Regions from separate parts of the Sinomonas flava genome, predicted to be linked through region 1. Evidence: riboswitches for the same ligand, from Rfam matches in the RefSeq annotation. Region 1 holds a riboswitch; the other holds the start of a gene.
The links. Region 1 has a riboswitch for S-adenosylmethionine ahead of ABD298_RS13770 (flavin reductase family protein). Riboswitches for the same ligand answer to the same signal wherever they lie in the genome.
Positions count from the first base shown of each region.

Region 2: it holds a riboswitch for S-adenosylmethionine, as region 1 does, so the genes downstream of both, ABD298_RS13070 (MFS transporter) here and ABD298_RS13770 (flavin reductase family protein) in region 1, are expected to answer to the same signal.

Region 1 is NZ_BAAAQW010000007.1:97,983-102,971, forward strand. Features, by position in the region: gene ABD298_RS13760 (hypothetical protein) at 1-703, opposite strand, end outside; gene ABD298_RS13765 (oxygenase MpaB family protein) at 802-1,746, opposite strand; gene ABD298_RS13770 (flavin reductase family protein) at 1,839-2,321, opposite strand; SAM riboswitch class IV at 2,363-2,474, opposite strand; SAM riboswitch class I at 2,617-2,713, shown strand; gene ABD298_RS13775 (ABC transporter ATP-binding protein) at 2,719-3,585, shown strand; gene ABD298_RS13780 (aliphatic sulfonate ABC transporter substrate-binding protein) at 3,636-4,649, shown strand; gene ABD298_RS13785 (ABC transporter permease) at 4,646-4,989, shown strand, end outside.
Region 2 is NZ_BAAAQW010000006.1:372,464-377,452, forward strand. Features, by position in the region: gene ABD298_RS13060 (glycosyltransferase family 87 protein) at 1-833, shown strand, start outside; gene ABD298_RS13065 (sensor histidine kinase) at 890-1,909, shown strand; SAM riboswitch class IV at 1,993-2,108, shown strand; gene ABD298_RS13070 (MFS transporter) at 2,145-3,485, shown strand; gene ABD298_RS13075 (LLM class flavin-dependent oxidoreductase) at 3,482-4,852, shown strand; gene hrpB (ATP-dependent helicase HrpB) at 4,900-4,989, shown strand, end outside.

The DNA of each region.
Region 1 (4,989 bases):
CACGCTTTCCCACGATCCGGGCGTTGAGCACCGGCTCCGGAAGGCCCGCGCGCAGCAGGGCGAGCCGCAGCGCCGTCTCCTGCGGCGAATCCGAGCCGACCCGGATCAGCGCGAGGGCCAGCCGCGCCTTGCGGATCCCCCGTTTGCCCCGATGCCGGGCGACGATGTCCCGCAGGTCTCCCACCGTGCAGTGCGGCTCCTCGCGGCCCTCCAGCTCGGGATACGGGATCCGGACGCAGGCGTCACCCACGGCGACCAACTCATCCAGCGTGATCCGTTCAGCCAGGTCGAGCCAGGTCCGGGCAGGGCTCGTGACCGGGATGCCTCCGACGAGCATGGTCTCGCCGGGCAGGAGCTTCGCCCGGTGCACGACGACGTGCGGCCGCTTCAGGTGCGCTGCCCCCTCGGGCCGGATCACGTGGAAGACCTCGTCCTCACCCAGCCCCCGCTTCCGGGTTGGGAGGCCATGGAGCTCTGCGGCCGTCGCGTGGGAGGCCGCGCACTGCTCGTTGACCTCGACGAACGGGCGGACCCGCGCGCCCAAGGTGAGCGCCGCCGTCGTGCCCTGTCCCCTGATCCCGCGGCCCAGGGGCCGGAGGCTCCGGTGGCGCAGCCTGCCCTTGCTGACCCCGGCGTGGGCGGCCTCGGCCACCGTGAAGGGCCGTCCGGAGAGCTGCTGGGGGAGACGCCGCGGGGTCTTCATGCCCTCATGAGAGCAGAATCGGGACAAGGCGGCAGAAGTTATCCACACCCCCTCATCGACTGCTCCGCAAGTGTCGTTTTGAGGCCCCAGAACGACACTTACGGAGCAGTCGATGGACCGGGGAGGACGCCGAGGCGGGCCAGACGACGGCGCGCGGCCGCCTCACTCGGCGACATCGGGTCGAGGGCCCGACCCACGACGGCGAGGGTCGCCTTCGCGGCGCCCGTCACCGGGAGCGGCACCGGCCCGAGGCGGGGGCGCACGAGCCCCAGCAGGTCCAGGTGCCGCTGCGGCATCCCCGCGACCACCGCGTTGAACAGCACGGCGTAGCCCGGGCGCAGCAGCGGGTCGAGCGGCGGCCGGCGCAGGAACGAGACCACGTCGGCCAGGCGCGGTCCGCCGGCAAGCTGCCCGGCGGTGTCGTACGCCTCCATCCGTTCGACGAGGGCGGACGCGGTGCGCGGTGGGTCGGCCACCCCCATGAGCTCCCCGGCCACGGCCCACTCCCCCACGTAGCGGTCCGCGCCCCCGGGAACCGGCCCGGCAAGCGATTCGTACGCCCGCAGGAACGCGTCCGTGAAGGCGAGGTGGACCCACTCGGCCAGTGTGGAGTCATTGGCGGAGTAGTGCTCGTGCGTGCCGTGGCCCGTGACGAACTCCCCCTCCACGGGCACGTGCCGCTTACGCACCCACGCGCACGCACGGCGGGCGGCCGCGGTGTCCCCGTAGGTGACGGTGAAGATCCAGCGGATCGTGCCGGCGAGCCGCGCGAGGGGGTCGGCGCGGTAGTTCGAGTGCTCCACGACACCGGCGAGCACGCCCGGGTGCAGGGCCTGCGTGAGCAGGGCGCGGATGCCGGCGGCGATGGGCGTCATGCCCCCGTGGACGGCCCAGACCGCGGAGTCAGGCGCGAAGTACCCGGCGTCGTCGCCCTCTTCGAGGGCTTCCTCCCAGGCCAGGTTCCCCTCGGACTGGCCGGAGAAGGTCGTCAGGAGGCGGCGCCGCAGCGGGCCGATGAGCGTGTCGTTGAGACCGGTGGTCACTCATCCAGCGTACCGGCGGGTTGGCTGGCCGGGGCCCCCTCCGGTCAAGGGGAGCCGGGGCCCCGGCTGCCTGGCGCTGATGCGCCGTCGGTCTACTTTGCCCAGTACACGTGGTTGGTCAGGGGGACGAACTCCTCCGGATCCGAGACGCTGACCACCTCGCCGATCAGGATGACGTGGTCCCCCGCGTCCACCCGCTGCCAGAGGCGACACTCGAGGTGCGGGACGTCGTCGGCCACAATCGGCGAACCCAGCGTCCCGGGCTCCCAGGCCAGTCCCGCGAACTTGTCCGTCCCCTTCGCCGCGAACCGTGCCACGAGGTCCCGATGGGACTCGGACAGGATGTGCACGGCGTAGTTGTCGGTGCGGTTCCAGATCTCGAATGAGCTCGACTTCTTGTCCACCGCCCACGAGACGAGCGGCGGGTCGAGGCTGATCGACGTGAACGAGTTGCTCACGAGGCCTGCGATCGCGCCGCCGTCCGAGGTGGTGATGACGGCGATGCCCGTGGCCCAGTGCCCCATGGCGCGGCGCAGGTCCGCGCCCGTCACGAGGTCGAGGGGTGTCGCTGTCATGGGCTCCTCCAGCTAGTCGGCCGGACGCCCACGGTTCGCAGGCGCCGTACTTGCCGCGGATGGCCACCGCGGCCGGATCTTCATCTGGGGCACCCCACTACGGGAGAGGGTTGCCGCCCGGCCAGCCAGAGCTTCGCGCCGGGACTCTTGATCCTGTCCCTCACAGTACGGAAGGAATCCACCGGTCGTCCAACGTATCCGCGAGCGGTGGAAACACGCGGACACATTGTCATTTGTTACGCACGCCCCGACCTCTGGTTTTGCACGGCGGGCGTTCTTTACGTGAAATGTGAAGTGACCATCCCGAGCGGCCGAGAGATCTGGCTCCGTGACGCCGCAGCAACCATGGCCCCCGCAGGGGCCACAGGTGCTACCGCCAGAACCGATGGAGATGCACATGCCTTCTGCCCTGGCCCAGCCGACTTCCGAGGCCACCCACCGCGGTTCCGCCCTCGCCGCGCCCCGCGCCGCCTCGCTGGAGTTCCGCGGCGTCGCCCAGTCCTTCGCCGCCCGCCGAGGCCGGCACCCCGGGACGGGCGCGCACGACGGCGTGACCCACGTCCTGCGCGACGTCGACCTCGCGCTGGCCCCGGGTGAGATCGTGGCCCTGCTGGGCCCGAGCGGCTCGGGAAAGTCCACGCTGCTACGCATCGCCGCCGGACTCGACGCCCCCGCGACCGGGGAACTTCTCGTGGGCGGGGCGCCGAGCAGCGGCATCTCGCCCCTGTGCGCCGTTGGCTTCCAGGAGCCCCGGCTCCTGCCCTGGCTGAGCGTGCACGACAACGTCGCCCTGGGCCTGCCTAAGGGGACCGACAAGCGCGAGGGGCGCGCCGCCGTCGACCGCCTCCTGGCCCTCGTGGGCCTGACCCACTGCGCGGCGTACCGCCCGGGCGAGATCTCCGGCGGCATGGCCCAGCGGGCCTCGCTGGCCCGTGCCCTGGCCCGGCGCCCCGGGGTGCTGCTCCTGGACGAGCCGTTCGGCGCCCTCGATGCGCTCACCCGGCTGAAGATGCAGGACCTCCTCCTGCGCGTCCACGAGGCCGAGCCCACGACGGTGCTGCTCGTGACCCACGACGTCGACGAGGCGCTCCAGCTCGCCGACCGCGTCGTGGTGCTCGGCTCCGAGGACGGCGTGCCCGGCGCCACGATCCAGCACGTCCTGGACGTCCCGGGCGAGCGCCCACGCGACCGCGCCGACGCCGAGCTCGCCCGCCTCCGCGGCACCCTCCTGTCCACGCTCGGCGTGGACACGCACCACCACTGACTTTCCCCTGCAACTCCACCCGCACCCGCACCCGCAAGAAGAGGTTTCCCATGCCTGCCCTGCACTCGTCCCGTCGCTCCTTCCTTGCCCTCGGCCTCGGCGCCGCCGCCCTCGGTCTGAGCGCATGCGCCGGCGAGGGCTCCGGCGGCTCGGCGCCCGCTGCGAAGGCGGCCGGGACCCTGAACATCGACTGGGCCACGTACAACCCGCTGTCGGTCGTCATCAAGGAGAAGGGCTGGCTCGAGGAGGCCCTCAAGCCCTCGGGCGTCGGCGTCAACTGGGTCCAGTCCGCTGGCTCGAACAAGGCCAACGAAGCCCTCCGCGCCGGTGCCGTCGACGTGGGCTCCACCGCCGGCTCGGCCGCCCTCCTGGCCCGCGCGAACGGCTCGCCCATCAAGGCGATCAGCCTCTACTCCCAGCCGGAGTGGGCAGCGCTCGTGGTCGGCAAGGACTCGAAGATCTCCTCGGTGGCGGACCTCAAGGGCAGGCAGATCGCCGCGACGAAGGGCACCGACCCGTACTTCTTCCTGCTGCAGGCCCTCGAGGCCAACGGGCTCAAGCAGTCCGACGTGACGGTCCAGAACCTCCAGCACGCTGACGGCCGCACGGCGCTGGAGAACGGCTCGGTCGAGGCCTGGAGCGGCCTCGACCCGATCATGGCCGCCGCCGAGCAGAACGGCGCGAAGCTGCTCTACCGCAACATCGACTTCAACACGTACGGCTTCCTCAACGCCACCGAGTCGTTCCTCAAGGACCGCCCCGAACAGGCGCAGGCAGTCGTGGACACCTACGAGAAGGCCCGCGGCTGGGCGGCCGCGAACCTTGAGGAGACCACCTCGATCCTCGCCAAGGCCGCCAGCATCTCCGATGCGGTGGCCGGGAAGGTCATCAAGGAGCGCACCCGGCTGGCCATCAACCCGGTCCCGGGCGAGACGCAGCTGGCGGTCCTGAAGAAGGTCGGCCCGATCTTCGTCGCCTCCGGGGACGTCTCCGGCCAGGACAAGATCGACGCCGCCCTCGCCTCGCTCCTCGAGCCGAGCTTCGCGTCCAAGGCGGCGAAGTGATCCCCGCCTCCTCCCGGAGCCTGCCCGAGGCTGAGGCGACGCACGACGCCGCGGAAGCGCCCGCCGTCGTGCGCGGCACCCCACGCCGTGGTTCCCGGGGCGACGCGGCCAGCGGGCTCAAGCGCGCGGCGATCGGCGCCGTCGTGCCCCTGGTCCTGCTCGCGCTGTGGCAGTGGTCCACCTCGGTGGGGCTGTTCAGCGCTGTCCAGCTGCCGGCGCCGGGCGCGGTGGTCGCGGCCGGGGCCGAGCTCGCGGGCCGTGGCGAGCTGTGGCAGCACGTGGGCATCTCGACGCAGCGGGTCCTGCTCGGATTCGTGATCGGCGGGGCGCTGGGGCTCGC
Region 2 (4,989 bases), on a different contig from region 1:
ACCGGCCGGTGTGGGCAGGAGTGTTCATCGGTCTGGGGACGGCCACGAAGCTGTACCCGATCGTCGTGCTCGGCGCCATCCTCGTGCTCGCGGTCCGTACGGGGAAGTACCGCCCGCTTCTGCTCACGGTCGCCGGCACGGCAGGGGCGTGGACTGCGGTGAACCTGCCGATCTTCCTCATTAACCCGCGCGGCTGGGGGTACTTCCTCGACTTCACCAGGGAGCGCCCCGCCGGTTTCTCCTCGATCTACTTCGCCTGGAACCTCATCGCCGAGCGGCTCCACTGGATCATGCTCGACGCCCCGGGCATCAACGCGATGGTCACCGTCTCGCTCGTGGTCCTGTGCGCGGTGATCGCCGTGATCGCGCTCCACGCCCCCCGGCGTCCGCGGCTCGCGCAGCTCGCGTTCCTCGTCGTGGCGGCGTTCATCCTGACGAACAAGGTGTACTCCCCGCAGTTCGTCGTGTGGCTCATCCCGCTGCTGGCGCTGGCGCGGCCCCGGTGGCGCGACTTCCTCATCTGGATGGCCGTCGAGGCCGTCCACTGGGCGGCCGTCTGGATGTACCTCGGGCAGTGGACCAGCGGGGGACCGCCCCAGAACAACATCGACTCGCCCTACTATGTCGGCGCGATCCTCGCGCACATGGGCGCGCTCGTGTACCTGTGCGTCAAGGTCGTCATGGACATCTACGACCCCGCGGGCGACCCGATCCGCCGCAGCCGGCAGGACGACCCGCAGGGCGGCGCGTTCGACGGCGCGCCAGACGTCGTCACCCTCGACAGCCTGCGCAGCTGGTGGGAACAGCGCCGGAAGGCCCCCGCCCGTCTCTGAGGAAGCTCCGGGCGATGTCCCCAGCGCGCGCGGGGGCCGCGGGTAGGCTCGGGGCCATGTTCAGCCGCTCAAGCCCCCCAGCAACGGCAGCCCAGACTCCCCAGCCTTCCCCAGATCCTCCCGCGACGCCGGCCGAGCGGGTCCTCCGGTGGCTTCCCACGGCACTGCACGTGGCCTTCGCGCTCCTGCTCCTGATCGGGACCGTCCGCGCCCTTGCCCCGGCTCCGGACGCAGCCGGGGCCGCACCAGGCATTGTGCTTCCCCTCGTCGGACTCCTCGCGGCGGCGTACGCGGCCGGGATCGTGCTCCAGAAACGGCCCGCGAAGGGCCTTCCCTTCGATCCGGCGCAGTACCGGCTGCACTGGCTCGCGGGGATGTGCGCGCTGTGGGCCGTGCTCGTGGCCGTCAGCACGGAGTTCGCCTGGGTCGCCATCCCATTGTTCTTCATCCAGCTTCAGCTCCCGCTCCCTCCGCAGCCGGCTATCGAGCGGCTGCCGGCCCCACAGCCCGCCTCAGGCGCGGAGCCCGCGCCCAACGCGCCCAGCGAGGCGCAGCCTGCGGTCGTCCAGCCTACAGAACCCGAACCCAAGCCGCCGCGGGAGGCCCCGATCCGGCAGCCGGCCGCGCAGCGCCAGGACCCCCGCCTTGCAGAGTCCCTCCGGACGCTGTGCGAGCGGACCACCGCCGCATCGTCAGCACGGGGAACGGGCCTCACCTGCCGCTTCGACCTCGAAGGGACCTCCCGCCCCCTGCCCGACAACGCAGAGGACGCGTTCCTCAAGGCCGCTCAGGCGAGCCTCGCGAACGTCTGGCAGCACGCGCAGGCGAGCACCGCCGTCGTGCGCCTGGCCTACCTCGAGGACGAGGTGACGCTCGAGGTCCGCGACGACGGCGCAGGCTTCGACCCGACGGATGCGGCCGCTGGCGCTGCGACTCGCGACAACGGGCTGCGCGCGCTGAGGGAGCGCGTCGAGGAGGCCGGCGCGACCATGGCGGTCGCCTCGGCACCGGGCGAGGGCACGCGTGTCACCGTGAGCATCAGTACGCCCGGCACGCCCAGCGCGGACACTCCCTGACCGGCACCGCGGCCCCGCAGTTTGCGCTTTGTGACGAGGCGCTTTGCGGGACCGCGGCCGGTCTCGGAACAATCCTGAAGAAGAATCAAGAGATCCGGTGGCAAGCCCTGGCTGGCCGGACGGCAACCCTCCTGCTGTAGCGGGGTGCTCCAGGTGAGGATTCGACGGCGTCGGCAGACCGGCGTCGTAAGTATGGCGCCCCGCGGAGCTGGACGCCGTGACACGAAGGACCTCCATGGCCACACAGCTGACCGCGCCCACCCGCGCAGGGCTCGGGGCGACCCTCCGCGCCAAGCGGCGCATCCTCGCCTCGGCGTTCGTCGGGACAACCATCGAGTGGTACGACTTCTACCTGTACGGCACGGCCTCCGCGCTCGTCTTCAACAAGCAGTTCTTCCCCGACGCCTCGCCGCTCGTCGGCATCCTCGCCTCGTTCGCGACGTACGCCGTGGGCTTCGTGGCGCGGCCCCTCGGCGGGGTGATCGCGGGTCACCTCGGCGACCGGATCGGCCGGAAGGCGCTGCTCGTGTGGTCGCTCCTGACCATGGGCGTGGCCTCGACCCTCATCGGCGTCCTGCCGAACTATGCCGCGATCGGCATCCTCGCCGTGGCCGGGCTCGTGCTGCTGCGGCTCATCCAGGGCCTCTCCGCCGGCGCGGAGTGGGGCGGCTCCGCGCTGCTCTCCGTGGAGCACGCCCCGGCGGGACAGCGCGGCTTCTTCGGCTCGTTCACGCAGGTCGGCTCCGCGGCCGGAATGCTGCTGGCCACCGGTGCCTACGCGCTCGCCCAAGCCTTCCTCACCACCGACCAGTTCCAGGCCTTCGGCTGGCGCATCCCCTTCCTCTTCTCGGGCGCCCTCGTGCTGGTGGGGCTGTGGATCCGTCTCGGGGTGACCGACGCCGAGGAGTTCACCGCCGTGCAGGAACAGGACCGCGTGGTCGCGCGGCCGGTGGTCCGGGTGCTCCGCGAGCACCCGCGCGGGATCCTCGTCACGGTCGGCCTGCGCCTGGTACAGCCGGCCATCTACACCCTCATGACCGTCTACATCCTCGGCTACCTCAAGGACCGCCGCGAGGACACGGCGTCGGGGCTCACCGCCATCCTCATCGTCTCGGCGATCGGCCTCTTCTCGGGCCCGTTCTGGGGCTGGCTCTCGGACCGGATCGGCCGCAAGCGGATCGCCGTGGGCGCCGCAATCGGCGTCGCGGTGCTCATCTGGCCGTTCTTCTGGTTCCTAGACCATGGGAACCTCGCGTTCCTGCCCCTCGTCCTTCTCGTGGGGATGAACATCCTGCACGACGCCATCTACGGCCCTCAGGCCGCGTGGTTCGCCGAGCAGTTCCCCACCGAGCTGCGCTACTCGGGCGTTTCCTTCGGGTACCAGGTCGGCACCGTCCTCTCCGCTGCGATCACCCCGCTCGTCGCTGCCTCGCTCCTGCAGGCCGGCGGCGGCCAGCCGTGGCTCGTGTGCGGCTGGTTCGTGTTCCTCGCGATTCTCACCACCGCCGCTGCGCTTGCTGCGAAGGACCCGGCCCGGGGACGCGCTGCCCAGACCGCACTCACGGAGGCCTCATGACCAAGCCGCTGCTCCTCAACGCGTTCGAGATGCTCGTGCCCGTGCACCAGTCGCCCGGGCTATGGCGTCACCCCGACTCGGGGGCCCACCGATTCGCGGAGCTCGGGTACTGGACCGACCTCGCGAAGGCACTCGAGGACGGCGGGTTCCACGGAATCTTCTTTGCCGACATCCTCGGCCAGTACGACGTCCACGGGGGCTCCGCCGACGCCGCCGTGCGGGGCGGCGTGCAGTATCCGACGCTGGATCCGCTGCTCATCGTCTCGGCCCTCGCGGCCGCCACGGAGCGGCTCGGCTTCGGGGTCACGGCCTCGGTCACCTACGAGCACCCGTACCTGCTCGCCCGCAAGTTCGGCACGCTCGACCACCTCACGGGTGGGCGCGTCGGGTGGAACATCGTGACCTCGTACCAGGAGTCGGCCGCAAGGAACCTCGGCCTCGACACCCAGATCCCGCACGACGAGCGCTACGACCGCGCCGAGGAGTTCATGGACGTGGTCTACAAGCTCTGGGAGGGCTCCGTGGACGACGGGGCGGTGGTCGCGGACGCCGCGGCCAACGTGTTCGTGGACCCCGCCGGGGTGCGGGGGATCGGGCACGACGGCGACGTGTACCGGGTGCCCGGGCCGGCCCTCGTCGGGCCGTCCCCGCAGCGGACGCCGCTCCTGTTCCAGGCCGGGGCCTCGGCCCGCGGGCGCGCCTTCGCGGGGCGGCACGCCGAGGCCGTGTTCTTCGCCGCCTCCACGCCGGCCCAGGCGCGCAAGTACACGGACGGGCTCCGCGCCGAGCTGGCCGCCGCCGGGCGGGCCCCGGAGTCGGTCAAGGCCTTCAACATCGCCACGGTGATCGTGGCCGAGACCGACGAGGCTGCCGCGGCGAAGCTCGCCGACTACGAGGCGCACGTGGACACCGATGCGGCGCTGGCACTGTTCGCCGGCTGGACCGGCCTGGACCTCTCCGGCCTCGACCAGGACGCGCCCCTGACGTACATCAGGAGCGAGGCCAACCAGTCCGCCCTCGCGCAGTTCACGCTGCTCGACCCCGAGCGCACCTGGACCTTGCGCGAGGTGGCGAAGTTCGTCTCGATCGGCGGCCGCGGGCCGGTGATCGTCGGTTCCCCGGCGACCGTGGCGGATGAGCTCGAGCGCTTCGCCGAGGACGGCGGCATCGACGGGTTCAATCTGACCTCCGCGGTGCGGCCCGCGGACCTGCTCGCGTTCGCCCGCCTCGTCTCGCCCGAGCTGCGCCGGCGTGGCCTCCTCGCCGAATCGGCTCCCGGGGCGACGTTCCGCGAGGCTGTCCTCGGGAAGGGCCCGCGGCTCGCCGCAGACCATCCCGGTGCCGCCGCGCGCGTCCCCGTGGGCTGAGGCGGGAGCCCCGTGGGCGCGTACCCGTGGGGCGGCACAATGGAGCGGTGACCTCCCCGGCGACCCCGAAGCCCTTCGACCTCGCGCACATCGGTGCCGGCCTGCCGTTCGCGGGCTCGCTCGGGGAGCTCGAGGCG